Regions from separate parts of the Streptomyces sp. NPDC028298 genome, predicted to be linked through region 2. Evidence: riboswitches for the same ligand, from Rfam matches in the RefSeq annotation. Region 2 holds a riboswitch; each other region holds the start of a gene.
What was found. Region 2 has a riboswitch for S-adenosylmethionine ahead of thrC (threonine synthase). Riboswitches for the same ligand answer to the same signal wherever they lie in the genome.
Positions count from the first base shown of each region.

Region 1: another riboswitch for S-adenosylmethionine. It lies ahead of ACZ4TO_RS10655 (aminotransferase class V-fold PLP-dependent enzyme); the one in region 2 lies ahead of thrC (threonine synthase).
Region 3: another riboswitch for S-adenosylmethionine. It lies ahead of ACZ4TO_RS37845 (putative leader peptide); the one in region 2 lies ahead of thrC (threonine synthase).

Region 1 covers NZ_JBVHTL010000002.1:464,631-474,244, reverse strand. Annotated here, with positions in the region: gene qcrB (cytochrome bc1 complex cytochrome b subunit) at 1-634, shown strand, start outside; gene trpD (anthranilate phosphoribosyltransferase) at 814-1,878, shown strand; SAM riboswitch class IV at 1,963-2,079, shown strand; gene ACZ4TO_RS10655 (aminotransferase class V-fold PLP-dependent enzyme) at 2,267-3,628, shown strand; gene ACZ4TO_RS10650 (Lrp/AsnC family transcriptional regulator) at 3,668-3,949, opposite strand; gene ACZ4TO_RS10645 (rhomboid family intramembrane serine protease) at 3,992-4,750, opposite strand; gene ACZ4TO_RS10640 (hypothetical protein) at 4,903-5,142, shown strand; gene ACZ4TO_RS10635 (NYN domain-containing protein) at 5,179-6,528, shown strand; gene ACZ4TO_RS10630 (C40 family peptidase) at 6,939-7,970, shown strand; gene ACZ4TO_RS10625 (C40 family peptidase) at 8,212-9,234, shown strand; gene ACZ4TO_RS10620 (hypothetical protein) at 9,312-9,614, shown strand, end outside.
Region 2 covers NZ_JBVHTL010000006.1:157,324-166,937, forward strand. Annotated here, with positions in the region: gene otsB (trehalose-phosphatase) at 1-454, shown strand, start outside; gene ACZ4TO_RS26335 (alpha,alpha-trehalose-phosphate synthase (UDP-forming)) at 678-2,138, opposite strand; gene ACZ4TO_RS26340 (glucosyl-3-phosphoglycerate synthase) at 2,217-3,161, opposite strand; SAM riboswitch class I at 3,367-3,523, shown strand; gene thrC (threonine synthase) at 3,541-4,839, shown strand; gene ACZ4TO_RS26350 (MoaD/ThiS family protein) at 4,836-5,111, shown strand; gene ACZ4TO_RS26355 (cold-shock protein) at 5,553-5,756, shown strand; gene groL (chaperonin GroEL) at 6,119-7,741, shown strand; gene ACZ4TO_RS26365 (NADH:flavin oxidoreductase) at 8,028-9,149, shown strand; gene ACZ4TO_RS26370 (DUF397 domain-containing protein) at 9,217-9,414, opposite strand; gene ACZ4TO_RS26375 (helix-turn-helix domain-containing protein) at 9,395-9,614, opposite strand, start outside.
Region 3 covers NZ_JBVHTL010000012.1:57,600-67,213, reverse strand. Annotated here, with positions in the region: gene ACZ4TO_RS37865 (universal stress protein) at 1-126, opposite strand, end outside; gene ACZ4TO_RS37860 (sulfite oxidase) at 294-1,568, opposite strand; gene ACZ4TO_RS37855 (LLM class F420-dependent oxidoreductase) at 2,039-2,962, shown strand; gene ACZ4TO_RS37850 (DUF1684 domain-containing protein) at 3,181-4,005, shown strand; SAM riboswitch class IV at 4,100-4,213, shown strand; gene ACZ4TO_RS37845 (putative leader peptide) at 4,248-4,364, shown strand; gene ACZ4TO_RS37840 (ABC transporter substrate-binding protein) at 4,820-6,373, shown strand; gene ACZ4TO_RS37835 (ABC transporter permease) at 6,377-7,336, shown strand; gene ACZ4TO_RS37830 (ABC transporter permease) at 7,333-8,256, shown strand; gene ACZ4TO_RS37825 (dipeptide ABC transporter ATP-binding protein) at 8,253-9,614, shown strand, end outside.

The sequences.
Region 1 (9,614 bases), on a different contig from region 2:
CGTCCTGGGTGTGTTCATCCCGCTGGTCATCTTCCCGCTGGTCCTGGTCGCGATCGCGGTCTACCCGTTCATCGAGGGCTGGGTCACCGGCGACAAGCGCGAGCACCACATCCTGGACCGTCCGCGCAACGTCCCGACCCGGACCGCGTTCGGCGCCGCCTGGATCAGCTGGTACTTCGTCCTGCTCATCGGTGGCGGCAACGACCTGTGGGCCACGCACTTCCACCTGTCGATCAACTCGATCACCTGGTTCGTCCGGATCGCGTTCTTCGTCGTGCCGGTGCTGACCTTCATCGCCACCAAGCGTGTCTGCCTCGGCCTCCAGCGCCGGGACCGGGACAAGGTGCTGCACGGCCGCGAGTCGGGCATCATCAAGCGCCTGCCGCACGGTGAGTTCATCGAGGTCCACGAGCCGCTCAGCCAGGACGCGCTGCACACGCTCACCGCGCACGAGCAGTACAAGCCGGCCGAGATCGGCCCGACGGTCGACGAGAACGGTGTCGAGCGCAAGGTCTCGGGCACGCAGAAGCTGCGCGCCAAGATGAGCCAGGGCTTCTACGGGGAGGAAGGCCAGATCCCCAAGCCCACCGTCGAGGAGTACAAGGAGATCGCGAGCGGCCACGGCCACCACTGATCCCCGGCAGTTCGCCACGGCTGGAGCCCCGTCCATGACACGGACGGGGCTCTTTGCCGTCCTCCGGGCTGGATAGGGTGGTCTCACCCGGTGGTGCGGGGCGATCCACCCCGCGTCACCCACGAACCGTGTCACCCGTGTCACCCGCGACCGCGTGACCCACGAACCCAGGAGCGACCATGAGCGCTGTGAACCCCGCTGGAGGCGACACCGCGGCGGGCCGTTCCTGGCCCGCGGTACTGAACGGACTGCTCGAAGGCCGCGACCAGAGCGCGGACGACACCGCCTGGGCGATGGACCGCATCATGCGCGGCGAGGCGACCGACGCGCAGATCGCCGGGTTCGTGGTGGCCCTGCGCGCCAAGGGCGAGACCGTCCAGGAGATCGCCGGACTCGTCCGGGCGATGTACGAGCACGCCAATGTGATCGAGGTGCCCGGCCGCACCGTCGACATCGTCGGCACGGGAGGCGACGGCGCGAAGACCGTCAACATCTCGACGATGTCCTCGATCGTGGTGGCCGGCACCGGCGCCAAGGTCGTCAAGCACGGCAACCGGGCCGCGTCCTCCGCGTCCGGCTCCTCGGACGTCCTGGAGAAGCTCGGCGTCAATCTCCAACTGCCGGTGAAGCGGGTCGCCGAGGTGGCCGAGGAGGCCGGGATCACCTTCTGCTTCGCGGTCAAGTTCCACCCGGCGCTGCGTCATGTGGCGGCGGCCCGCGGCCAGTTGGGCATCCGGACCACCTTCAACGTGCTCGGACCGCTGACCAACCCGGCCCGGGTGAAGGCCCAGGCGGTCGGTGTCGCCGATCCCCGGATGGCGCCCATCGTGGCGGGCGTGTTCGCCGAGCGCGGCAACTCCTCGCTCGTCTTCCGCGGCGACGACGGCCTCGACGAGCTGACCACCACCGGGGGCTCGCACGTCTGGGTCGTCCGCGACGGCAAGGTCACCGAGGAGCGCTTCGACCCCCGCGACGTCGGGCTCGACATCGTCCCGGTGGAGGCCCTGCGGGGCGCCGACGCCTCGTACAACGCGGAGGTCGCCCGGCGTCTCCTGGACGGCGAGAAGGGGCCCGTACGGGACGCGGTCCTGCTGAACTCGGCGGCGGCCCTGGTGGCCCTGACGCCGGCCGACGGGCCGCTGGCCGGGCAGCTCCGCGTCCAGATGGACAGGGCGGCCGAGGCCATCGACTCCGGCGCCGCCAAGCGCACCCTGGAGCGCTGGGTGGCCGCCAGCAACGCCTGAACACCCGGGATCCCGCGCGGGACGCAGTCCGGATCGTGGACTGCGTCTTGCGCGGGGAAGATCCTCTGGCAAGATGCTGTACCAGGTCATGAGTGACAGCCATCAGGCCCCGGCCGGCTGTCCGGCAACCCTCCGTCCGTGGCGGGGTGCCCCGGGTGAAGACCAGGTCGTAGGCAGCGAGGCCTACGGCAAGCGCGGACCCCTCCCGCTCTCCGGGCGGACCACCAGGGGTCCTGGTCGTTCGAGGGAGCCTTCTGTGAGCAAGCGAATGCGTTAGGGCGCCGAGCCCCGCCTCCGCACACCCTTTTCACCTTTCTCCCGCGCCGAGCGCCGCCCTGAGGCGGCCGGCTCGCGCGGTGATTCCGCCTGCCTCTCACAGGAGCTCGCCATGTCTGCTTCCACCCTTGCCGCCGACCAGACTGTTTGTGCCCCCCTGCCCGTTCTGGGCCGGGATGTCACCGTCCCCCTCGTCACCGGCGGCGAGGTGACCTACGCGGCTCTCGACTACGCCGCCAGCGCGCCCGCCCTCCAGCGCGTGTGGGACGACGTCGCCGCGTACGCGCCGTACTACGGCAGCGTCCACCGGGGCGCCGGCTACCTCTCGCAGCTCTCCACCGACCTCTTCGAGAACGCCCGCAGGACCGTCGCGGAGTTCCTCGACTGCCGCGACGGCGACCAGGTCGTCTTCACCCGCTCCACCACCGACTCGCTCAACCTGCTCGCCGCGGCCCTCCCGGCCGGCTGCCAGGTCTTCGTCTTCGAGACCGAGCACCACGCCTCCCTGCTGCCCTGGCGCGACGCCCGCGTGACCTACCTGAACGCCCCGCGCACCCCCGCCGAGGCCGTCGACACCCTGGAGCGCGCCCTCGCCGCCCGGGACCCCTACGGACCGGCCCTCGTCTGCGTCACCGGCGCCTCGAACGTCACCGGCGAGCTGTGGCCGGTGCGGGAACTGGCCGCCGCCGCGCACGCCCACGGCGCCCGCATCGTCCTCGACGCCGCCCAGCTCGCCCCGCACCACCCGGTGTCCGTCCAGGACCTCGACGTCGACTGGGTCGCCTTCTCCGGGCACAAGCTGTACGCGCCCTTCGGCTCCGGCGTCCTCGCGGGCCGCTCCGACTGGCTGACCGAGGCCGACCCCTACCTCGCGGGCGGCGGCGCCAGCCGCAAGGTCACCCGGCGCGCGGACGGCGGCGTGGACGTCGAGTGGCACGACAGCGCCGCCCGCCACGAGGCCGGCTCGCCGAACGTCATCGGCGCCTACTCGATCGCCTCGGCCTGCAAGGCGCTCACCGACGAGGGCTTCGACAACCTGCTCGCCCGCGAGCGGCACCTGATCCGCACCGTCCGCGAGGGCCTCGCCGAGGTCCCCGAGGTCCGCGTGCTCTCCCTCTTCGGTGACGACGCCCCGCGGGTCGGCGTCATCTCCTTCGTCGTCGAGGGCTGGAACAGCTCGCACTTCGCCGCCGCGCTCTCCGCCGAGTACGGCATCGGGGTCCGCGACGGACTGTTCTGCGCCCACCCGCTCGTGCGCACCCTGCTCGGCAGCGACCCGGAGACCGCGGGGGAGTGCGGAGCCCCCGAGGCGGCCCCCGGCGAGAAGTCCCTCAACGCCATCCGCGTCAGCTTCGGGGCCGGCACCCCCGACGAGCACGTCGAGCGGTTCGTCCGCGCGGTGCGCGAGCTCGTCAGGGACGGAGCGCGCTGGCGGTACCGCACCGAGGACGGCCGCTGCGTCCCGGCGGTCTGACCCCCGCACCGGATCCGCCCGGAGGCGGCGCCGCGTCGGTCAGGAGTCGAGACCGATCGCGAACGCCGCCTCCAGGTCGTGCTGGGAGTACGTACGGAACGCCACGTGCGTGTCCGTCGCCTCGACGCCCGGGATCTTGCTGATCCGGCCGGGGATGACGTCCGCCAGGTCGTCGTGGGCATGGACCCGGACCATGGCGATCAGGTCGTAGGTGCCGGTGACCGAGAAGACCTCGCTGACGCTCTCCAGCGACGCGATCGACTCGGCGATCTCGGGGATGCGGTCCACGCTGGTCTTGATGAGGACGATCGCGGTGATCACGGCTGGTTCTCTCCCTAGGGGGCCGCTGCTGGGGATCTCACCCTACTCGCGGTCCACCGGACCCGGCCGCTCCACCGGGGGCCCCGGCAGGACCCCCCGGGCGGGCACGACGGCCGGGCGCCGCCGGAAGCGCGCCCAGGCGTAGACGAAACCCAGGGAGAAGCCCACGAGGTGGGCCAGGTAGGCCACCCCGGGACCACCCGAACCGCTGCGCCCGGCCGCCAGCCACTGGAGGCTGAACCAGAACGGCAGCACCACCCAGGCCGGGAACCGCAGCGGCAGGAAGAACAGGAACGGGAAGAGACTGGTCACCCGGGCCTTGGGGAACAGGTAGAGGAACGCGCCGAGCACCGCGGAGATCGCCCCGGAGGCCCCGACCAGGGACTGCTGCGAGGTCGCGTTGGCGGCGGCGTACCCGAGCAGGGCCAGGTATCCGCAGCCCAGGTAGAACAGGGCGAACTCCAGATGGCCCATGCGCTCCTCGGTCATCAGCCCGAACACGTAGAAGAAGAGCATGTTGCCCAGGAGATGGAGCCAGCTTCCGTGGACGAACAGGGCGGTCGCGGGGGTGAGCGCCTCGCCCGGGGCCCCGTCGAACAGGGCGGCCGGCACCACGCCCCAGCGGCGGAAGTACGCCCGTTGCGCGACCAGCAGCTCGTCCCCCGTGCCGTACGCGGGATCGAGACCCGAGGCGGGGCCGATCACGAAGATCAGACAGCACAGGACGATCAGTCCGTACGTCACCGGCGCGGACCGGCCCCGCAGCGCCCTGCCGACCGTCGCACTCCAATTGCCGATCATGGTGCAGAGCATGACGTAACCACGCCGATGCACACAGACCGCCTCGCCGCCGTGGACACCCGAGCGTCGAGTACCCGCCAGGCCGTAGGGTTACGAGCCAAAGCCCCGGGAAACCGGCGCCGGACGGACACTAGAAGGAAAGCGACTGCCCTATGACGGTTCCCCTGCCCGATGCCAAGACCCGCTGGCGCTGCACCCTCTGCGGCAACCTCACGCGTTTCGACGTGACCCGCTCGTCGAAGGTCGTCGAGTATGTGCACCTGGACCTCGCCGGTGAGCCGAAGGTCGAGGAGCGCGAGGTGGTCAGTGAGACCATCGAGTCGGTGCGGTGCCGTTGGTGCAACGCGGTGGATCAGGTCGAACTCGTGGACAGGCCGGGCGCCGGCTCCTGACGGAGCGGGCCCCGCACGGATATTGGGGTGAATCGGATGGTGGAGACCACAGGCGGGGAGCCGGACGACGGCACCGCCGAGGTGCTCGACCGTCCGCTGCCCGACGGCGTGCGCCGACGGGTCGTGCAGATCGTCTCCGACGGCTTCGGCGGGCTGACGGTGTCCGAACTGCCCGTGCAGTTGAGACAGTACGCCCGGTTCGCACCCAATCGTCGCGTCAAGTTCGCCGGCAACGCGATGGCGGCGGCGCTGGAGACCGACCCGCTGTTCAGACAGCGCATCGCCGAGAAGCTCAGAGAGACCCAGTCCGAGCTCGTCGGCGCGCTCGACTCGGGCGCGCCGCCCCCGGCCGCGGATCCGCTGGACGTGGCGGCCGCGGCCTACGTCGTGCGCCCGACCGGCTGGGTGAAGCTCGTGACCGCCGCGGGCGAGGAGGCCCTGCGCGCCGACGCCGAGCGCGCCGGCGAGGAGAGCCGCGCCGAACTGGACCGGCTGCGCGCGGAACTCGCGGAGGCCCGCGGGCAGACCCGCTCCGAGACCGAACGGCTGCGTACGGAACTGGAGTCGGCCCGCAAGGAAGCGGAATCGCTTCACCGCAAGCTGCGCGGGGCCCTCAGTGACGTCAAGCGCGGTGAGGCGGCCCTGCGCAAGCTGCAGGCGGAGACGGACGGCGCGAAGGCGGAGAGCCAGGCGCAGGTGTCCGCGGCCGAGAGCGAGACGCGGCGCCTCAAGGCACGGCTCTCCGAGGCCGAGGCGGCCCTGGAGGCCACCCGCAAGGCGGCCCGCGAGGGGCGCAGCGTCGAGGACATGCGGGTGCGGCTGCTGCTCGACACGGTCCTGGAGGCGGCCCAGGGGCTGCGCCGGGAACTGGCGCTGCCTCCCGTGTCCGTGCGGCCCGCGGAGACGGTCGAGGCGGTCGAGCCGGGGCGGATGACCCCGAAGGACATCGCCGCCCGCGCGCTGTCCGAGAACGACCCCGCGATCCTGGACCAGTTGCTCGCGCTGCCCCAGGCGCACCTCGTCGTCGACGGCTACAACGTCACCAAGACCGGTTATCCCCAGATGCCGCTGGAGAAGCAGCGGCTGCGGCTGCTCGGGCAGCTCTCGCAGCTCGCCGCGCAGACCGGCGCCGAGGTCACCTGTGTCTTCGACGGGGCCGAACTAGCCGCGCCGGTGCTGCTCGCGCCCCCACGCGGGGTGCGGGTGCTCTTCTCCAAGCCCGGCGTCACGGCGGACGAGCTGATCCGTCAGCTCGTGCGGGCCGAGCCGCCCGGCCGCCCGGTCATCGTCGTCTCGACCGACCGTGAGGTGGCCGACGGGATCGCCAAGGCGGGCGCCCGGCCGGTGGCGTCCGCGGTACTCCTCAAGCGCTTCTCGCGCGGCTGACCCTGCGCTTCTCGCGCGCCTGAGCGTTCTTTCCTTCTTTCGCCCCTTTCGCTCTGCTTTGGGGGCGAATTCGGGGTGGATGCTGTCCGGTTCGGCGCGGTCGGCGATCGGTTCCCTAAGTCGCGCGAGTCCCCTACGTCCCATGCGTAACGTCTAGGGCTGATGCCCGAATTCGTCGGACATTCACACGACGTAGTGTCAAGCGGACATCACTGCAGGTGAGTTGATGGCAAAGAATGCTCTCCGTGACAAAGAATTTTCAGGTTTGGATTTGAACTGATCACAAGTAGGTCACTAGGGTCGTGCCTCGAACCTCCAACTAGGGTGATCACTCATGGGGAGTGACGGTGGAGGGGCACCGCCCGTCGGCGTATTCGGCAGGCGGCTGGAGGAAGAAGGAGCTCGCCTTCGTGGCGTCCCACCGTCGACCCAAGCAGCCGAGCCGCACCCGTGTGACCGTGCTCACCACCGCCGCCGCTGCCGCTGTTGTCCTCAGCGCCAACGCCGCCAACGCGGCGCCGTCCGAGAAGCCCAACAAGGACGAGGTCAAGACCAAGGTCGACAAGCTCTACGAAGAGGCCGAGCAGGCCACGGAGAAGCTCGACGGCGCCAAGGAGAAGCAGCAGAAGCTGCAGAAGCAGATCAGCGCTCTCCAGGACAACGTCGCCCGTGGCCAGGAAGAGCTCAACGAGCTGCGTGACGGTCTCGGTTCGATGGCCAGCGCCCAGTACCGCACCGGCGGCATCGACCCCTCCGTGGCCCTCTTCCTCTCCTCCGACCCGGACGACTTCCTGGACAAGGCCTCGGCCATGGACCAGTTGAGCGCCCAGCAGGTCGAGTCGCTCAAGAAGGTCCAGGAGAAGCAGCGTTCGCTCGCCCAGCAGCGTGCCGAGGCCTCCGCGAAGCTCAAGGACCTCGCCGACACCCGGGCCGAGCTCGCCAAGAAGAAGAAGGAAGTCCAGAGCAAGCTGGGCTCCGCGCAGAAGCTCCTCAACACGCTGACCGCCCAGGAGAAGGCCGCGCTGGCCACCCAGGAGCAGGAGCGGGCCACCCGCGCCAGCCAGCGCGTCGACCTCGGCAACAGCAAGGGCTCGGGCCGTGCCGGCGCCGCCTTCGCCGCCGCCCAGAGCGTGATCGGCTCCCCGTACGTCTACGGCGCCTCCGGCCCCAGCTCGTTCGACTGCTCGGGCCTCACCTCCTGGGCCTACGCCCAGGCCGGCGTGACGATACCCCGCACCTCGGAGGCCCAGGCCAACGCGGGCACCCGCATCTACTCGCAGAGCGATCTCCAGGTCGGCGACCTGGTCATCTTCTACGGCGACCAGCACCACGTCGGCCTCTACGCGGGCAACGGCCAGGTGCTGCACGCCCCGCACACCGGCGCGGTCGTCCGCTACGAGGCGATCGGCAACATGCCCTTCCAGTTCGGCGTCCGGATCTGATCCGGACGGGCGGTCCCGCACGCGGTGCGGGCCGCCCCGAGCGCTCTCCCGCCACACCGCCCAAACGGGCGAATTGCGACAACTCGCGCTGACCCCACGCCCCGTCGGTGACCTGCGTCTCCGGCGGGGCGTCACTGTGCGTGCCCGCGAGGGTCTTTGGCCGACGTGTGGTCGCGCGGTTACTGTCTGCCGCGATCCCCCGACGGCGGGGGACCGTCAGCGGAAGGGAGTGCGGTCACCCGTGGGGTTCCATCGCCGCCTTGCACCGACCGGCTTCCACCGGGGCGCCGGCGCCTTCGGTGCCGCCGCCTGCGTGATGTCCGCGGCGGCCGCCGCGCTCGGCACCCTGCCCGCCTCGGCGGCGCCGCACGACGAGACCCGGGCCGAGGTGGACCGCCTCTACGCCCAGGCGGAGAAGGCCACCGAGGCGTACAACAAGGCCGACGAGCGCGGCGACGCGCTGCGCGAGCAGATCGGCACGGCACAGGACCAGATCGCCCGGCAGCAGGACCGCGTCAACACCATGCGCGACGCGCTGGGTTCGCTCGCCGGGGCGCAGTACCGCTCGGGCGGCATCGACCCGTCCCTCGCGCTGCTCTTCTCCGCCGACCCGGACGACTATCTCGACCAGGCCTCCGCCCTCGACCGGATCGGCACCCGCCAGGCCGGCGAACTCAAGAACCTCCAGCTCGCGTTGCGCGACCTCGCCCAGGAACGCCGCGAGGCCGACGGGAAACTGGCCGAGCTGGAACGCAGCCGCAAGGCCGTCGCCCGGAACAAGCGGGTCATCGAGGGCAAACTGGCCAAGGCGCGGCACCTGCTCAACTCGCTCCCCTACGCGGACCGCGCCGCCTACGACCGGGCGTCGCGCGCGACCCGCGGCGACCTGCCGGGACTCGGCGGCTCCGTCGCCTCCTCGTCGCGCGCGGCCATCGCCGTCGCGGCGGCCCGCTCGGCGCTCGGCCGGCCCTACGTGTGGGGCGCCAACGGGCCCGGCGGCTTCGACTGTTCGGGCCTCATGCAGTGGTCCTACGCGCACGCCGGGGTCGGCCTGCCGCGCACCTCGCAGGCCCAGCGGTTCGCCGGACGGCAGATCCCGCTCTCCCAGGCGCGGCCCGGTGACCTGGTGACCTACCGGTCCGACGCCAGCCATGTCGGCATGTACGTGGGCAACGGCCAGGTGATCCACGCGCCCTACCCGGGCGCACCGGTGCGCTACGACCCGGTCGGGATGATGCCGATCTCGTCCGTCACGCGCGTCTGACGGGGGCGCCGTCCCGGCTCCGCACGGGCCCGGCGGGCGGTCCGGCGGGCGGCCGCGGGCACCGTACGATCGGGAGAATGGCCGGTCGAAGGTGTGGTGCGTCGCGAGCGTGGCTCTCCGTCGTGCTGCTGCTCGCCGGGCTCGTCGGCTGCGGCGGCCGGGCCGCGCCGGACACCGCGGCGGCGGATGTGCAGCGGGTCCTGGACCGGCGGGCGGCCGCGGTCCTGGACCGGGACGACGCGGCGTTCCGTGCCACCGGCACGGCGGCCGGGGCCGGACAGGGGCTCGCGAGCCTGCGTGAGGTGCCGCTCTCGGCCTGGTCCTACCGGCTGGCCGACCTGAACCGCTCCGGCGACCGTGCCACCGCCCGTGCCGAACTG
Region 2 (9,614 bases):
GGGGTTCCTCGACGCGATCGGTGCCTGGCAGGGCACCTGGATCGAGGAGAAGGGCCGCGCGGTCGCCGTGCACACGCGCCGGGCCGCCGATCCGCAGGCCGCGTTCGAGGCGTTGCGGGAGCCGTTGGGCGAGCTCGCCGCGCGGCACGGGCTGATCGTCGAACCGGGGCGCATGGTCCTGGAGCTGCGTCCGCCCGGCATGGACAAGGGGGTCGCCCTGCTGGAGTACGTCCGTGAGGTCGGTGCCGAGGCCGTTCTGTACGCCGGGGACGATCTGGGGGATCTGCCCGCGTTCGGCGCCGTCGACAAGCTGCGCTCCGACGGGGTTCCCGGGCTGCTGGTGTGCAGCGGCAGCTCCGAGGTCGCCGAGCTGGCCGAACGCGCCGACCTGGTGGTCGACGGGCCCGCCGGGGTCGTCCGGATCCTCGCCGCGCTGGCGGCCGCGCTCGACTGACCCGGCCGGCGACCCCCGCGCGGGGCGGGCGGGGCGGGCGGGCCACAAGCCGGTTCTCGCCCCCTCCGCCCCTACCCTTCCCGTACCTGGGGCTCCGCCCCAGACCCCGCTCCTCAATCGCCGGAGGGGCTGAACTTTCGCCGGCCGGGGCTGGAACCGTCTGGACCCTGGACCCGCAGCCGGGATCCGGCGGACAGGAACCCCGACCGCCGCCCGCCCCTCCTCAGCTCTCCAGCGCGTGGAGTTGGTCCAGGAACCACTGGGCCGGGGGAAGGGCGGTGGCCGCGGCGGTCAGGCGTTTGGTGCGTTCGGCGCGTTCGCCCGGCTGCATGGTGAGCGCCTCGTACAGCGCCCGCGCCGTCCCGGTGATGTCGTACGGGTTCACGGAGATCGCGTCCTCGCCCAGTTCCTCGTACGCTCCGGCCTCCCGGGACAGGACCAGCGCACAGCCCTCGTCGGAGACGACCGGGATCTCCTTGGCGACGAGGTTCATGCCGTCCCTGATGGGGTTGACGAGAGCGACGTCGGCGAGCCGGTAGGCGGCGAGCGAGCGCGCGAAGTCGTCCTTCACGTGCAGCACCACCGGGGTCCAGCCGGGCGTTCCGTAGTGCGCGTTGATCTCGTCGGCGAGCCGCTGCACCTCGGCCGTGTAGTCCCGGTAGACGGCGAGGTCCTGCCGCGACGGGTAGGCGAACGCCACGTGGACGACCCGCTCGCGCCACTCCGGGTGGTCGTCGAGGAGCTGCCGGTACGCCAGCAGCCCCCGCACGATGTTCTTGGACAGCTCGGTCCGGTCGACGCGCACGATCGTCCTGCGGTCCGCGCCGATCTCCTCGCGCAGCGCGGCCATCCGTTCCCCGACGTCCGCGCGGTGCGAACGCTCGCGCAGGAACTCGGCGTCCGCGCCGAGGCCGTGCACGCCGACCCGGGTCTCGCGCACCGGCGGCCGGGCGCCGTCCAGGTGCTCGATCGTGCGGGGGGTGCCGCCCGAGGGCGAGCCGGCGCGGTAGCGGCCGGGTTCGGTCGCCTCCGCGCAGCGCGTGAACGCGGTGGCCCACCGCCAGGTCAGGAAGGCGACCCGGTCCGCGCCGAGCATGCCCGCCATCAGCTCCGCGCGGATGTCGTCGGGGAGCATCCGGAAGTAGTCCTCGGGCGCCCACGGGGTGTGGGAGAAGTGACCGATGCGCAGGTCGGGGCGCAGTTCGCGGAGCATCCCGGGCACCAGGCAGAGGTGGTAGTCCTGGACCAGCACGGCCGCGCCCTCGGCCGCCTCCTCGGCCAGCGCCTCGGCGAAGGCGCGGTTGTAGGCCCGGTACGACTCCCACTGGCGCCGGAACTCCGCGTCGAAGACCGGCTCCAGCGGGGTCTGGTAGAGCAGGTGGTGCACGAACCACAGCACGGAGTTGGCGATGCCGTTGTAGGCGGCGGCGTGCGTGTCGGCGTCGATGGCCAGCATCCGTACGCCGTCCTCGTGGACCCCGCGCCGCACGGCCTCCCGGTCGCCGACCCCGAGGGCGGAGCAGACCCAGAGGGCGCCCGCGTCCGGCCCGATCGCCGAGAGTCCGGAGACGAGGCCGCCGCCGCCACGTCTGGCGTGCAGCGAGTCGTCCTCCCGTACCTCGTAGGTGACCGGGCCGCGGTTGGAGGCGACCAGAATCCTGTGGGCACCGTGCGTTGAAGCCATGCCTCGAAACCTAGCCCCGTCTCGAAACGCTCAAACGCGCCCTTCGGCCGTATGCGATCGGCGGCCGTCGGCGCCGGACTACGCGGCTCTGCGCGTCTGGTACTCGGAGATTTCGCTCATCGGCGGCCTTTCCTCCGTGTCCACGGAGTACGTGCGCGGCCGGAAACCGTCGCGGTCGCGCTCGAACTGGGTGAGGGAGGGACGGATCAGGTGTCCGCGCGCCAGCCGGAGCTGCGCGGTGCGGTAGATCGCGGCGGCCATGCGGCCGAGCGCCTGCCCGTCCTGGTGGCGGTGCTTGCGCACCCCGACGTCGACCTGGGCGAGGGCGTCCAGGCCCACCAGGTGCAGGGCGTCGACGAGCATGCCCAGCTCGACGCCGTAGCCGACGGGGAAGGGGAGCTGTTCGAGCAGCGAGCGGCGGGCCGCGTACTCGCCGCCGAGCGGCTGGACGAAGCCCGCGAGCTGCGGCCAGTGCATGTTCAGGAGCGGGCGGGCCATCAGCTCGGTGACCCGGCCGCCCTGCCCGCCGCCGCCGGCCATCGGGCGGTCGTACATGGCCTTGACCAGGTCGACGCCGGGTTCGGTGAGCAGCGGGCCCACGATCCCGGAGACGAAGTCGGACGAGAACTCCTTGAGGTCCGCGTCGACGAAGCAGACGATGTCCCCGCTCGTCACGAGCAGCGACCGCCACAGCACCTCGCCCTTGCCGGGCACGGCCGGGATCCGCGGGAGGATGTCGTCGCGGTGCACGACGCGCGCGCCCGCGGCGGCGGCGACCGCGGCGGTGCGGTCGCTCGAACCGGAGTCGACGACGACGATCTCGTCGACGAGGGGCACCTGCTGCATCAGATCGTGGCGGATGATCGCGACGATCTCGCCGACCGTCTCCTCCTCGTTGAGTGCGGGCAGCACGACACTCACCGTCGATCCGGTGACACGCTTGGCTGCCATGATCCTGTGGAGCGGGCGGTCGGTCGCGGACCAGGAGCGTGTGCTCAGCCAGCTTTCGACTTTACTCAGCACCGTCTGCGGCTCCTCACTGTCTGATCACACGCTCTCATCGGCGTGCCCGCTGCGGCCAGCGGCAGATCGATTGCCGTCGTCTCGCGGTTCGGACGACTATCTCAACTGTCCTGGCCTTCGGTTACAGTCTTGAACAACGCGCATGACCATCGCATGTCCTGGATCGTCGGCGCGTATCGTGTTCAACAGTTCAACAATCAAATACCGCTCATCCAGAGGGGCAGAGGGATACGGCCCGATGAAGCCCCGGCAACCCTCCAGCCGGTCTCGTACCGATCGATGTCGATCGCGTCGCGAGGCTCCCGGCTAGGGAAGGTGCCAAATCCGTCTCACGGCGAAGTGCGCCGTGAGGAAGATGAGGAGAAAGGGCCTCGCCTCCATGGCTGCGCAGACAGTTGCAAGCACCACGAACTCCGCCGACGCGGTAGACCTCGGCCCGGCCGCGGCGCTTTCCTGCCGCGAGTGCGGACACCGCGTCCCGCTCGGCCCGGTCTTCGCCTGCGAGGAGTGTTTCGGCCCGCTGGAGATCGCCTACGACTTCTCGGCCTACGACACCGAAGAGCTCCGCAAGCGCATCGAAGCGGGACCCACGAACATCTGGCGCTACGCGCCGCTCCTGCCCGTCCCCGCGGACGTGGCGGACAAGCCGAACATCAACCCCGGCTGGACCAAGCTCGTCCAGGCCGACAACCTGGCCCGCGAGCTCGGCGTCGACGCCGGGAAGCTCTTCGTCAAGGACGACTCCGGCAACCCGACGCACTCCTTCAAGGACCGCGTCGTCGCCCAGGCCATCGAAGCGGCCCGCGTCTTCGGCTTCACCACCCTCTCCTGCTCCTCCACCGGCAACCTCGCCGGGGCGGTGGGCGCCGCGGCGGCCCGCGCCGGCTTCCGTTCCTGCGTGTTCATCCCGCACGACCTGGAGCAGGGCAAGGTCGTCATGGCCGCGGTCTACGGCGGCGAGCTCGTCGGCATCCAGGGCAACTACGACGACGTGAACCGTTTCTGCTCCGAGCTGATCGGCGACCCGGCCGGCGAGGGCTGGGGCTTCGTCAACGTCAACCTGCGGCCCTACTACGCCGAGGGCTCCAAGACCCTGGCGTACGAGATCTGCGAGCAGCTCGGCTGGAAGCTCCCCGACCAGCTCGTCGTGCCCATCGCCTCCGGCTCCCAGCTCACGAAGATCGACAAGGGGCTCCAGGAGCTGATCAAGCTCGGACTCGTCGAGGACAAGCCGTACAAGATCTTCGGCGCCCAGGCCGAGGGCTGCTCCCCGGTGTCCGTGGCCTACAAGGCCGGTCACGACGTCGTACGGCCGCAGAAGCCGGACACCATCGCCAAGTCGCTCGCCATCGGCAACCCGGCGGACGGCCCGTACGTGCTCGACATCGCCCGGCGCACCGGCGGCGCGGTGGAGGACGTGAACGACGAGCAGATCGTCGACGCGATCAAGCTGCTCGCGCGCACCGAGGGCATCTTCGCGGAGACGGCCGGCGGTGTGACCGTCGGTGTCACCCGCAAGCTCATCGAGAACGGTCTCCTCGACCCGGCCCTCACCACGGTCGTGCTGAACACCGGCGACGGCCTCAAGACCCTGGACGCGGTGGCCTCCGACACCGGGCTGACCGCGACCATCCGCCCGAACCTCGACTCCTTCCGAGAGGCTGGCCTCGCATCATGAGCGTCAACGTCCGCATCCCCACCATCCTGCGCACCTACACCGGTGGTGCCGCCGAGGTGACGGCCGAGGGCGCGACCCTCGCCGAGGTCATCAGCGACCTGGAGAAGAACCACACGGGCATCGCCGCGCGCGTCCTGGACGACCAGGGCAAGCTGCGTCGCTTCGTGAACGTGTACGTCAACGACGACGACGTGCGCTTCGAGCAGGGACTGGAGACGGCGACTCCGGACGGTGTCGGCGTTTCGATCATTCCGGCCGTCGCCGGAGGCTGATCGTTACCCTCGGTAATGCCGAACACAGTGCGTTCACATAATTGCCCCCTCCGTGAGACAAACGGAGGGGGCAATTCTGTTGGGTTGAACGCGCTAGAGTTGGGGAAGTCGCTCCGATTTGGATGTTGGTTTCATGCCGGACGCATATGAGTGACCGTTCTTCGGGCGACAAGAAGTAGCCAAAGTGACTCACCTTTTTGGGCATTTTATGGCATTTGCGGGGCCCGACTTGCCCTGAATCCTTGCGCATTCTCCACATATCATTGATCGGCCATGCCCAGAATTCTCGTCCGATTGACCTGTTGCAGAGGGCAGTTGGACAGATACATTCAGCCGCGGTCGACGCGTTCCGGCGCACACCCCCAACCGTTGGGGGGTGAGGTCTGACCCGGATCCGCGAAGTGTGGATCTGTGCAAGGGCCAGTAATAGGGGAGTTAGGCATGGCTCAGGGCACCGTCAAGTGGTTCAACGCGGAGAAGGGGTACGGCTTCATCGCGGTCGACGGTGGTGCGGACGTCTTCGTGCACTACAGCGCGATTCAGATGGACGGCTACCGCACCCTTGAAGAGGGTCAGCGAGTGGAGTTCGAGATCTCGCAGGGCCAGAAGGGTCCGCAGGCGGACATGGTCAAACTCGCCGTCTGATCGGGCGCGAACGACCACCGACTCAACTCACGCACGAGGGGCCCGCATCCCACCAGGGATGCGGGCCCCTCGTGCGTCTCCGGGGGGCTTCCAGGGGGCTCGCTTCGCGAGCGCACCTTGCTCCCGCCCGTCGCCCGACCGCCACCCCTCGACGAGCTCGCTTCGCGAGCGCACCTTGCACTCGACGGGGTCGAGTGCTAATCATTGGCGTTAGCACTCTCCGAGTGAGAGTGACAGAACTTGGATCGGGCCGGCGAGGCTCGCGGGCCTGTGGGGCAAGGAACCACAGGGCTCGGGGGCCGTCCGTCGCGGGCGCGGGCGCGATCCGGAGCAATCCACCCCGTCCGGGAGGACCACTTCACATGGCCAAGATCATCGCGTTCGACGAGGAGGCACGGCGCGGTCTCGAGCGCGGGATGAACCAGCTCGCCGACGCCGTCAAGGTCACCCTCGGCCCCAAGGGCCGTAACGTCGTCCTCGAGAAGAAGTGGGGCGCGCCCACGATCACCAACGATGGTGTTTCCATCGCCAAGGAGATCGAGCTCGAGGACCCGTACGAGAAGATCGGCGCCGAGCTGGTCAAGGAAGTCGCCAAGAAGACGGACGACGTCGCCGGTGACGGTACGACCACCGCGACCGTCCTCGCCCAGGCGCTCGTCCGCGAGGGCCTGCGCAACGTCGCCGCCGGCGCCAACCCGATGGCCCTCAAGCGCGGTATCGAGAAGGCCGTCGAGGCCGTCTCCGGTGCCCTGCTCGAGCAGGCCAAGGATGTCGAGACCAAGGAGCAGATCGCTTCCACGGCCTCCATCTCCGCCGCCGACACCCAGATCGGCGAGCTCATCGCCGAGGCGATGGACAAGGTCGGCAAGGAAGGCGTCATCACCGTCGAGGAGTCCCAGACCTTCGGTCTGGAGCTGGAGCTCACCGAGGGTATGCGCTTCGACAAGGGCTACATCTCGGCGTACTTCGCCACCGACATGGAGCGTATGGAGGCCGTCCTCGACGACCCGTACATCCTGATCGCGAACTCCAAGATCGCGAACGTGAAGGACCTGCTCCCGCTCCTGGAGAAGGTCATGCAGTCGGGCAAGCCGCTGCTGATCATCGCCGAGGACGTCGAGGGCGAGGCCCTGTCGACCCTGGTCGTGAACAAGATCCGTGGCACCTTCAAGTCCGTCGCCGTCAAGGCCCCGGGCTTCGGTGACCGCCGCAAGGCCATGCTCGGCGACATCGCCATCCTCACGGGCGGCGAGGTCATCTCCGAGGAGGTCGGCCTCAAGCTGGAGAACGCGGGTCTGGACCTGCTGGGCCGCGCCCGCAAGGTCGTCATTACCAAGGACGAGACCACGATCGTCGACGGCTCCGGCTCCGCCGACCAGGTCGCCGGCCGTGTGAACCAGATCCGTGCCGAGATCGAGAACTCGGACTCGGACTACGACCGCGAGAAGCTCCAGGAGCGTCTGGCGAAGCTGGCCGGCGGCGTGGCCGTCATCAAGGCCGGTGCCGCCACCGAGGTCGAGCTCAAGGAGCGCAAGCACCGCATCGAGGACGCCGTTCGCAACGCGAAGGCGGCCGTCGAGGAGGGCATCGTCGCCGGTGGTGGCGTGGCCCTGCTCCAGGCTTCCTCGGTCTTCGAGAAGCTCGAGCTCTCGGGTGACGAGGCGACCGGCGCCAACGCCGTGCGTCTGGCCCTGGAGGCCCCGCTCAAGCAGATCGCCGTCAACGGTGGTCTCGAGGGTGGTGTCATCGTCGAGAAGGTGCGCAACCTTCCCGTCGGCCACGGCCTGAACGCCGCGACCGGTGAGTACGTCGACATGATCGCCGAAGGCATCATCGACCCGGCGAAGGTGACGCGTTCCGCTCTGCAGAACGCCGCCTCCATCGCCGCGCTGTTCCTGACCACCGAGGCCGTCATCGCCGACAAGCCGGAGAAGGCCGCGGCCCCGGCCGGCGGCGGCATGCCGGGCGGTGACATGGACTTCTGATCGACCCCGGTCGATCAACCGTCCTGACGTTCCGAGGGCGGCGCCTTCCCGAGAGGGAGGGTGCCGCCCTCGGGCGTTTCCCGGCCCGCCGCCGGACGTCTCCTCGGGCGGGCCGCCCCGGTACGTGGCCCGGATCACAGGGACGAGTCCCGGGGCGGCGGAATGCCTCGCCCGGTGCGGAGGTTGACGCTGAAGAGCAGTTGATGCATGTGCACATACCGCACGGAATCTCCTGTTTCGCAGACCGCTCGACGTCATACCGACCACCTCTCCGAGGAGCCCCCACGTGACCGCTGACGCCGCGTCCCGCGCCGCCGAGATCCTGTCCCGCCCCGTCTCCATCAACGGCCTGAGCGTCCCGAACCGGATCGCCATGGCCCCGATGACCCGGATGTTCTCGCCGGGCGGCGTACCGGGAGAGGACGTGGTCGGCTACTACTCCCGCCGTGCCGCCGCGGGCGTCGGCCTGATCGTCACCGAGGGCACCTACGTCGGCCACGAGTCGGCCGGACAGAGCGACGCGGTGCCGCGCTTCCACGGCGAGGACCAGCTCGCCGGATGGACGAAGGTCGCCGACGCCGTGCACGCGGCGGGCGGCACGATCGTCCCGCAGCTCTGGCACATCGGCATGGTCCGCAAGGCGGGCGAGCCGCCCTTCGCGGACGCCCCGCCCGTCGGCCCCTCCGGCCTCTACAAGGAGGGCGCGCAGGTCACCGGCAAGAGCATGACCCAGCAGGACCTGGACGACGTCATCGAGGCGTTCGCCAAGGCCGCCGCCGACGCCGAGCGCATCGGCTTCGACGGGGTCGAACTGCACGGCGCCCACGGCTACCTGCTCGACCAGTTCCACTGGGCTGGCACCAACCGCCGCGAGGACGCGTACGGCGGCGACCCGGTGGCCCGTACGAAGTTCTCGGCGGAGATCGTCGCCGCGGTGCGCGCGGCCGTCTCGCCCGAGTTCCCCGTCATCTTCCGCTACTCGCAGTGGAAGCAGCAGGCGTACGACGCCCGCCTCGCGGAGACCCCGGAGGAGCTGGAGGCGATCCTCGCCCCGCTCGCCGCGGCCGGAGTGGACTCCTTCCACGCCTCCACCCGCCGCTACTGGGTGCCCGAGTTCGACGGTTCCGACCTCAACCTCGCCGGCTGGACGAAGAAGCTGACGGGCAAGCCCACCATCACCGTCGGCTCGGTGGGCCTGGACGGCGACTTCATCAAGGCCTTCGTGGGCGAGGGCTCGCCGGTCAAGGGCATCGACGACCTCCTCGACCGCATGGAGCGCGACGAGTTCGACCTCGTCGCCATCGGCCGCGCGCTGCTCCAGGACCCGGAGTGGGCGGCGAAGGTCCTGGCCGGCCGCTTCGACGAGCTCGCGCCGTACGACGCGGCGGCGCTGGGCTCGCTGAGCTGACAGCTTCCCGGAAACGGGGGAACGGGGGAGGGACGGCGCCCGCTGTACGCGGGTGCCGTCCCTTTTTTCAGAGGTGCGCGACGAAGGCACCCCAGGCTGCGGCGCCGAAGGCGACCACCGGGCCGGGGTTCTTGGAGTCCCGCACGGGGATGACGTTGCCTCGGCTGTCGGCGACCTCCAGGCAGTTCCCGCCCTCGCCCCCGCTGTAGCTGGACTTGTGCCAGGTGGCGGTGGTCAGGTCGCTCTCACGGGTGTTGGTCTCCATGCTCGTAATCCTGCGCCACGGACTCGATCAGGGCCAGCGAGTCCGGTGGTGAAAGGGCCGCGGCCTGGAGGAGGTTGAAGGTGAGGTTGTGGCGGGCGACTGTTGCTGGATCGTCCATCAGCTTCCCCATGTCCGGCCCCTCGACGAACGACAGCGGGGGCGCGTCCTCGAACTCCATCAGCTTCAAAGGGCCGGTCATC
Region 3 (9,614 bases), on a different contig from region 2:
GTCCGCGGCCCGCAGGCTCGGCTCGGACCCGTCCACGCCGACGACCAGTGGCGCCTCGCGGAAGGCTCCGCGCAAGGAGCCCGGACGGAGCCCGGAGTTCTGGTTCTGGTGTTCGTGTACGGCCATGGCGGGAACCCCTTCGGGACGGTCGGGTCAGTGCCTGACCCGTCTCACCTTCGTCCCGTAACAAGCTCGGCGCCCGATGCCGAAGGGCCGGTGCCGTGGAGCCGAACAGCCCTGCGTTCCAGGCCTGTTGGCATCCGTTCCGTCGTCCCGGCCCAAGGCGCCGTCCGTCACACCACGCTCACCGGATGGCGCACCACCGCGCCGAACAGGTACCCCTGTGTGTTCGGCACCGCGGTGTCCGGCTGGGTTCGGCCGGCCGTGTCCGTGGCACGGGCCAGCAGGTGCGTGGCACCGGGTGTGTCGGGCTGCCAAGGAAGGGACCATCGGGTCCAGGTGCCGGAGCGGGGCCGGTCGTGCAGCCGGGCGCGCCGCCAGTTGGCCCCTCCGTCCGTGCTGACGTCGACCTTGGCGACACCTCCCGCACCCGACCACGACCGTCCGTGCAGCACGTGCCGGTGTCCGGCTGCGAACGAGGCACCGCTCGCCAGCTCGAAGGCGCTCTTCGTGGTCTGCCGGGTGAGCGGCGCGCTGCCATCCTCGGGGTAGCCGGCGCCGAACAGCCGGTAGAAGGTGGTGTTCCAGGGCGAGTAGAGCGGCTGCGCGGACACCTCGATGTCGCCGACCCACTTGATCGAGGCGATCCCCACCCAGGAGGGCACCAGCACCCGTACCGGATGGCCGTGGTCGTACGGCAGGCGCTCACCGTTCATCTCGTACGCGAGCAGGACGTCGTCCAGGGCCTTGGCGAGCGGCAGCGGACGGCGTACGCGTCCCAGGCTCTCCCCGCCGCTGACGTACTCGGCGTCCAGACCGCGCGGCTGGACGTCCACGGCCCGCGAGGACAGACCTGCCCTGCGCAGCACGTCCGCGAGCCGCACCCCGCGCCAGCGCGCGACGCCGACGGCTCCCAGGGTCCAGGCGGTGCCGGTGACCGTGTCGCCCTGTTGGGTCGTGTAGTAGGAGCGGCCGTTCCCGGCGCATTCGACGAACGCGGTGCGGGTGACGGCGGGCAGCGCGCGCAGGTCGTCGTACCCGAACTCCACCGGCCGGTCCTCGCCGGGGTTCCCGCGTAATCCGCTCCCCCACAGCCGCAGGCGCCAGTCGTCGGCGTTCAGGACGGGGGTCGCGGTGTGGTTGCGTACGAAGAACCGTTCGTTGGGCGTGTGGTGGCCGGTGCCGCTCAGTGCCTCCCAGCGGGTTTCGGCGTTGGTGCCGCGCTGGATGAACCACTCGGCGGGCAGCGGCTTGACGATGGGACTGTCGATGGCGTGGGCGGGCCGTACGCCGCCGAGCGCGGTTCCGGCGGCGGTCGCGGCGAGCAGGGTGAGCAGCCGACGGCGGGTGACCCCGTCGGCCCTGGCCTCACCCGCGAGCCACTGGCGCAGTCTGCGGCGGTCGTATTCGGTTTCGTGGCGTCGGCCCGCGGACGTGGGTGAAGGCATGGCGGCTCCTCGTCATGCCGGCGCGAGAGGGGCGGGAGGGGCGGGAGGGGCGGGAGATACGAGAGGCTCGGCGCGAGTCAGTGTCGTTCTGCGGGAGCGATGGACCGCGTTGCTCTCAACCGGCTTGTGCGGAGCAGGAGTTCACTGACGCGCAGAGGCGCCGGAAGGCACGTGATCAGCCGGTCGTCCGACACAGCGCGGCGGCCACGCGGACGAGGTCCACGGCGCGGCGGCGGGTCAGAGGCTCCGGTGTCGGCATGGCGGGATGTAAGCACGTGGGGCGGGAGGCGTCAACGGAGCACGCGTGTCGGCGAATCCGGCCTCCTGGCCTGTTGGCCGACGTGGACGTGGGGAGAGATCGTCCCTCGAACGCGAGGGCCGGACCGGTCGCCGCCGTGCGTCACAAGACTGACATGCAGCCGTCACACTCGAACGGAATGCGCGCTCACCGGGCGCCCGTTCCACCTGACATGACTGTTGGAGTAGCACTCAACGCATCCGACGCGGAGAACCAGGTCGACGCCAGTGTGCGTCTGGCCGAGGAAGCGGCGGCGGCCGGTCTGCGGTCGGTCTGGTTCGGCCAGACCTTCGGCGCGGACTCACCCCAACTCGCCGCGCTCGTCGGGCGGGCGGTCCCGGAACTCCACGTGGGCACGTCCGCGATCCCCGTCTTCGGCCGCCATCCGCTGATCGTCTCCAGTCAGGCGCAGACCGCCCAGGCCGCGACCCACGGCCGCTACCACCTCGGCCTGGCCCTGGGCACGAAGCTGATCACGGAGACCGGCTTCGGCCTGCCCTTCGAGCGTCCCATCGCCAGGCTGCGCGAATTCCTCACCGTGCTGCGCCAGTTGACCGAGACCGGCACGGCCGACTTCCGCGGTGAGCTGCTCTCCGCCACGACTCCCCTGTCCGCTCGCGTACCGGGCGCCGAGTCGGGCGTTCCGCTGCTGGTCGCCGCCATGGGCCCGCAGGCGCTCCGGGTCAGCGGTGAGCTTGCGGACGGGATCCTGCCCTACCTCGCAGGACCTCGCGCCCTCGCGGAGCACATCGTGCCCGCGCTCACCGCCGCGGCCGAGGCCGCCGGACGGCCCGCGCCCAGGATCGTGGCGCTGGTGCCCGGCGTGGTCACGGACGACGTGGACGCGGTACGGGCCAAGGCCACCGAGACGCTCTCGTTCTACGAACAGATCCCGTCCTACGCCCGGGTCATCGAACTGTCCGGCGGTCGCCGAGCCGCGGACCTGGCCGTGATCGGCGACGAGAAGACGGTCGAGGCCGAGGTACGGCGTTACCGCGACGCGGGCGCCACCGAGGTCGTGTTCTCGGGCACCGAGATCGCGGGAGCGGCGGACCGGCGCCGAACTTGGGCGCTCCTCGGCGAACTCGCGGCCTGAGCCCAGCGCCTCACCGACCCACCGGTCCACGGACCTCCGACTCCACCGACCCGCCTTTGGCCGACCCTCAACGGCCGACCTACCGACCCGCCGACCCGCTTACCGAAGCGACGATTCCCCGACTCACCTCCTCACCGACAGCGACCGCGACCGCGACAAAGAACCCCGCACCCCCGCAAGAGGGCGACCCTCACGCGGCTTGTAGCGAAGGAGAATTCATGACCAGCGAGGCGACCACCACAGACCTGCACGCCTTCACCGAGCAGTGGCTGGACTGGTACCGCGGACAGGAGGCCCGGCTCGCCGCCCCCCACGGCTTCCTGGCGATCACCGGCCTCCACTGGCTCGACGACCGCCCGCAGCGCTTCCCCGACGCGCCCGGCGCATGGCACACCGGCCCCGACGGGGTCGTCGTCACCCTCGACGACGGTGAGGAACTCGTCGTCGACGGGACACCGGTACGCGGTGAGCACCACTTCGGCGTGCTGCCCGAACGCGGTGGTGTCGAGGCGGTCTGGAAGGACGCCGTCATCGAGGTCGCCAAGCGGGGCGGCCACGACATCGTGCGCCCCCGGCACCCGGACGCCCCGCTGCTCAAGTCCTTCACCGGAACGCCCGCCTACGCCCCCGACCCGCGCTGGGCCGTGACGGGCCGTTACGTCCCCTTCGACGAGCCGCGTCCCACCACCGTGGGCGCCGCGGTCGAGGGCTTGGAGCACGTGTATGACGCCCCGGGCAGGATCGAGTTCGAGTTGGACGGACGTCCTCTGTCGCTGACGGTGTTCCCCGGTCATGTCCCGGGCGGGCTGTCGGTTCTCTTCACCGACGCGACCTCCGGGGTCACGACCTACGCCGCCAACCGGAGCCTGTCCGTCGAGGCACCCGACTCCGAGGGGACGGTCGTCCTCGACTTCAACCGCGCCACGAACCTGCCGTGCGCCTACACCGACCTGGCCACCTGCCCTCTGCCCCCGGCGGAGAACCGGCTGCCGGTGTCCATCGAGGCGGGTCAGAAGATCCCGCGCGAACGCGGCGGTGCCTGAACCTGGCTCGCTCCACCGGACTCGGGCGGTTCGCTCCGCCGGAGTCCGGTGCCGCCATTGACGTAGAAGAGAACCGCTCCGTACGATCACGAACGGCATTGAGTGTCAGCGTCAAGCCCTGGCTCGCTGACCGGCAACCCTCCCGCGCGGTGGGGTGCTCCAGGTGAAAGCCCGGCGGGATCAGCGACGATCACCGCAAGCGCGTGGCCCCACGACCGGGGCCGGACCTGTGGAGGAACCTTATGCGGCACGGTGGTGGCTCCGACGCCTCCTTCGCCGTCGCCGTGGTGTTCTCCCGGCTGGCGCGCCGACGTCACATCGACCTGAAGCGCTCGACGAGCTGCTTCTGTCAGGCCTGACGGCCCCTTCCGCAGCCGGGCGCCGACGCCTCCCTTCGGCGGTGCACCTCGGTGAGGCCCACCCGCGTCGACGTCGATGAGATGCGCGGGCTGTCGACGCCCATGAGGCCTGCCGACAGCCGGCATCCGTGACCAGCCGTCACGGCACGCGTCCGCACCCGGCGCCCCCTTCCCCCGATCTCTCTGATCTCTCCAATCCGCTTCCGCTTTCCGCTTTCCGCTTTCCGCTTTCCGCTTTCCGCCCGGCCCCTGTCCGCAGGTCATCGCCCGTCACCGGCATCGAGCCGACGGGCCCGCGTTCCCGTGCGCGGTCGTGCCTCGTACGACGCCCGTGCCCGGCGACACCAAGAGGAGACTCCTCCGTGAGAGCACGTCCGGAATTCACATCTCCCCGATCTCCCCGGTCCACCCGTTCTCCCCGATGGGCAAGGCTCACCGCCCTTCTCAGCACCAGCGTGCTGCTGGCCGCCTGCGGCGCCGGCACCGACGGCTCCGGAACCGGGAGCGGCAAGCCGCGTTCCGGCGGGACGCTGACCTTCGCCGTGGGTTCCGACGCCGGTTGCGTGGATCCCCAGCAGGTCGGCAGCAACGACACGATCTACTCGGTGCGCCAGATCGTCGACTCCCTGACGGACCAGGACCCCAAGACCGGCAAGATCGTGCCGTGGCTGGCGAAGAGCTGGGACATCAGCACCGACGCGACCGCCTTCACCTTCCACCTGCGCTCGGGTGTCACCTTCAGCGACGGGTCCCCGCTGACCGCCCAGGTGGTCAAGGACAACTTCGACGCGGTGCCGAGACTCGGCGTCCTGGGAACCCTCGCCGAGGGGTACCTGAGCGGCGCGAAGAGCACCACGGTGGTGGACCCGCTCACGGTCAAGGTGACCTTCCAGCAGCCCAACGCCCAGTTCCTGCAGGCGACTTCGACCCACTCGCTGGGTATCGAGTCGTCCGCGAGCGTGAAGCGGTCACCTCAGCAGAAGTGCAGTGACGGGGTCGTCGGTTCCGGGCCCTTCGTGCTGAAGCGCTATGTGCAGAACCAGTCGGTCACGCTGGCCAAACGCCCCGGCTACGCCTGGGGTTCCTCCCGGTGGGGCAAGAAGGGCGAGGCCTACCTGGACAAGCTGGTGTTCAAGGTCGTGCCGGAGGCGGGCGTACGGGCCGGCAGTCTGCGCTCCGGACAGGTGGACGCGATCGGCAGCGTGGGCAGGGCCGACGAAGCGGCACTCAAGGGCGGTCAGGTCGCCTTCCAGCGGCGGGCCAATCCCGGGATCACCTTCGGACTCGGCTTCAACAACGCCCAGCCGGCCCTGAAGGACGCCAGGGTCCGCCGGGCCATCCTGGCCGCCATCGACCGGAAGCAGATCGCCGACACCGTCTTCCCCACCGGTACCCGGCCGGCCACCAGTGTCCTCGCGCACACCACACCGGACTACACCAGCCTCGCCTCCGACCTGACCCTCGACACGGCCAAGGCGAAGTCCCTGCTGGACGAGGCCGGTTGGAAGGCGGGCGCCGACGGCACCCGCGTCAAGGACGGCAAGAAGCTGAGCCTGACCATCGACTGGGTTCCCAACGCGGCGACGAACCAGCCCGCGTTGGAGCTGGTGCAACAGCAACTGAAGTCCGTCGGCGTTCAGGTGACCCTCAAGCAGCTCCAGCTCCCCCAGCTCACGCCGATCCAGCAGGCGGGCTCGTACGAAGCGATCTGGGGCAACATCACCCGCGCCGACCCCGACATCCTGCGCAGTTCCTTCTCCACGAAGCTGGCCAACTTCTACCGTGTGCCGGCGAGCGGTCTGGACACGACACTCTCCGCCCAGGCCGCCACCACCGACCCGACCGAGCGCGGTCGACTGGTGGCCCAGGCACAGCGGTCGATCGTACGGGACGCCTACAACGTGCCGGTGGTGGAGCTGCAGACGCAGCTCGGCGTGTCCACGAAGGTGCACGGTCTCGCCTTCGACGCCTCCAGCCGGATCCAGTTGCACGACACCTGGATCGGCTGACCCGTGCGCGGCTATGTGATCAAGCGGCTAGCCCAGGCGGCCGGCGTGCTGTGGGCGGCGTACACCGTGTCGTTCCTGGTCCTCGACTTCCTCCCGGGCGACCCGGTCACGGCGATGGCCGGTGCCGGTATGGAGTCGGGGCAGGTCGATCCCCGGCAGATCGCGGCTCTGCGGCACGAGTACGGCTTCGACAAGCCGGTGCTCGTGCAGTACGTCGAGTACCTCGGCCGGGCGGTGCAGGGGGACTTCGGCGACTCGGTGGCCACCGGCCGTCCCGTCGCCTCGACGCTGGCCGACGCTCTGCCCCAGACCCTCCAACTCACATCGACGGCCCTGCTGTTGGCGGTGGTGCTCGGCGGCGGCCTCGCTGTGGCGGCGACGTACACCACGCGGCGGTGGCTGCGGCAGCTCCTGCTGTCGCTGCCGCCGCTGGGGGTGTCCGTCCCGACGTTCTGGGTGGGGTTGCTGCTGGTCGAGGCGTTCTCCTTCCGGCTCCGCTGGTTCCCCGCGTTCGGCAACGACGGGCTGCGCGGGCTGGTGCTGCCCGCGCTGACACTCGCGATACCGACCGGCGCCCAGATCGCCCAGGTGCTGGCGAAGAGCCTGCTCACCGCGCTCGACCAGGCGTACGTGGAGACGGCCCGCGCGAAGGGCGCGGGCCGGTGGCGGGTCCATCTGCGACACGCGCTGCGCAACGCGTCCCTGCCGGCCCTGACGGTCGTCGGCCTGCTGGTGGGACAACTGATCGCCGGTTCGGTCGTCGTCGAGACGGTGTTCTCGCGTGACGGCCTGGGGCGCGTGACCGCGGCGGCCGTCACGGCCCAGGACATCCCGGTGGTCCAGGGGGTGGTGGCGTTCGGCGCGCTGATCTTCGTGACGACGAATCTGGTCGTCGACCTGGTGTATCCGCTGCTGGACCCGCGGATCGTGGTGGCCTCGGGCGGAAGGGCGGGCGTCGCATGAGTCAGAGCCTTGTCGACGACCCGGCCGAGGCCGCGCTCGGCCTCGCCCGGCCTCTCGCCACGGAGCCCGAACCCGTACCGGGAGGTCGTACCGGCGTCGGGCGGGTGCTGCGGTTCCTGGCCCGTCGGCCCGGGCTGCTGGTGTCGGTCGTCGTGCTCGTCCTGGTGGTGCTGGCCTCCTTCCAGCCCCGGCTGTTCACTTCGCGGGACCCGCTGAAGGGGGTGCCGACGGAGAACTTCCGCGGACCGAGCGGCGCGCACTGGTTCGGCACGGACGAGCTGGGCCGCGATGTCTTCGCCCGGGTGGTCCATGGAGCGCAGTTGTCCCTGAAGGCCACCCTGATCGCGGTGCTGGTGGCGTTCGTGGTGGGTGGCCTGCTCGGTCTGGTCGCGGGGTTCGTGGGCCGCTGGGTGGACGACGCCCTGATGCGCTTCGTCGACGTCCTGCTGTCCATCCCCGCGCTGTTCCTGTCGCTGGCGCTGGTGACGGCGCTGGGATACGGGACGGTGAAGGTGGCCGTCGCGGTGGGCATCGCCAGCGTCGCCTCCTTCGCCCGGGTCACGCGCGCCGAGGTGCTGCGGGTGCGCCAGGCCGTGTTCGTGGAGGCGTCGCGCTCCTGCGGGGCCCGCTGGTACTCGGTGCTGGGCCGGCATGTGCTGCCCAACGCCGCCGGCCCGGTGATCGTCCTGGCCACCCTCGACTTCGGCGCCTCCATCCTGGCCGTCTCGGCGCTGAGCTTCCTCGGCTACGGCGCTCCCCCGCCGGCCCCGGAATGGGGCACGTTGATCTCCGAGGGCCGCAACTACTTGGCCAACGCCTGGTGGCTGACCGCGCTGCCCGGTCTGGCGATCGCCGCGACCGTCCTGGCGACCAACCGCGTCGCGAGGGCGCTGGACGGCGAATGGACCCGGCAGCGATGACCGACGCACAAGAGAACGGCGAAGACGTGACCACATCCGTGCCGAAGAGCCGCCCTCTGCTGGAGATCCGGGGCCTGTCCGTCTCGTACCGCACCCGCGGCGGCACCGTGGCTGCGGTCCGGGGCGTGGACCTCGACGTCCGGCCGGGCGAGGTGACCGCGGTGGTCGGTGAGTCCGGCTCCGGCAAGAGCACGACCGCGCACGCGATCACGCGGCTGCTGCCGGAGAACGCGGCCATCGACAGCGGCACGGTCCGCTTCGGCCGGCACGACCTGGCCACGCTGTCGGAAGGCGAACTGCGTACCGTACGCGGGGCACGGATCGGGCTCGTCCCCCAGGACCCGACCGTGTCGCTCAATCCGGTGAAGCGGATCGGTGAGCAGGTCGCCGAGGTGCTGCGCATCCATGGTCTGGCGACCCGCCGGTCGGCCGCCGCCGAGGCCATCGCCGTGCTGGACCGCGCGGGGCTGCCCGACGCCCCCGTACGGGCCCGGCAGTATCCGCACGAACTCTCCGGCGGTATGCGGCAACGCGCCCTGATCGCCGTCGCGATCGCCGCCCGGCCCGAGCTGATCATCGCCGACGAGCCGACCAGCGCGCTCGACGTCACCGTGCAGAAGGTCATCCTCGACCATCTCCAGCATCTGGCCGAGGAGTCGGGCACCGCGGTCCTGCTGGTGACCCACGACCTCGGGGTCGCCGCCGACCGGTCGCAGCGGCTGGTGGTCATGTCACAAGGGCGTGTGGTGGAGGCGGGGCCCACCCGTGACGTCCTCGCCGACCCTCAGGACGCGTACACGCGGCGTCTGCTGGCGAGCGCGCCGAGCATGACCACCGCGCGGCGCCGCCCACCCGTAGCCGCGCACGCATCCGTACCCGCGCGCGCATCCGGACCCGCGCACGCACCCGTACCCGCCCCCGTACTCACGCACGTGCCCGCGCCTGCGCCCGCGGCGGAGACATCACCCCTGCTGGAGGCGCGCAACCTGGTCAAGGAGTTCCGGCTCCCCCGCACCGCCGAAGGGCCTCGCACCCTGCGCGCGGTCGACGACGTCAGCTTCACCCTGCGCCGCGGACAGACCCTGGCCCTGGTGGGCGAGTCGGGCTCGGGCAAGTCCACCACCGCCCGGCTGGTGCTCCGGCTCGCCGACGCCACCTCCGGGCAGATCCTGCTCGACGGCACCGACGTCACCACCGCCCGAGGTGCCCGTGCCCGGGAGCTGCGCCGACGCGCCCAGTTCGTCTACCAGAACCCGTACGCCTCCCTCGATCCGCGCTTCTCCGTGGGTGAGGTGATCACCGAACCGCTGCGTGCCTTCAAGGTCGGCGACCGTGCCGCCCGGCTCGCCCGCGCCCGC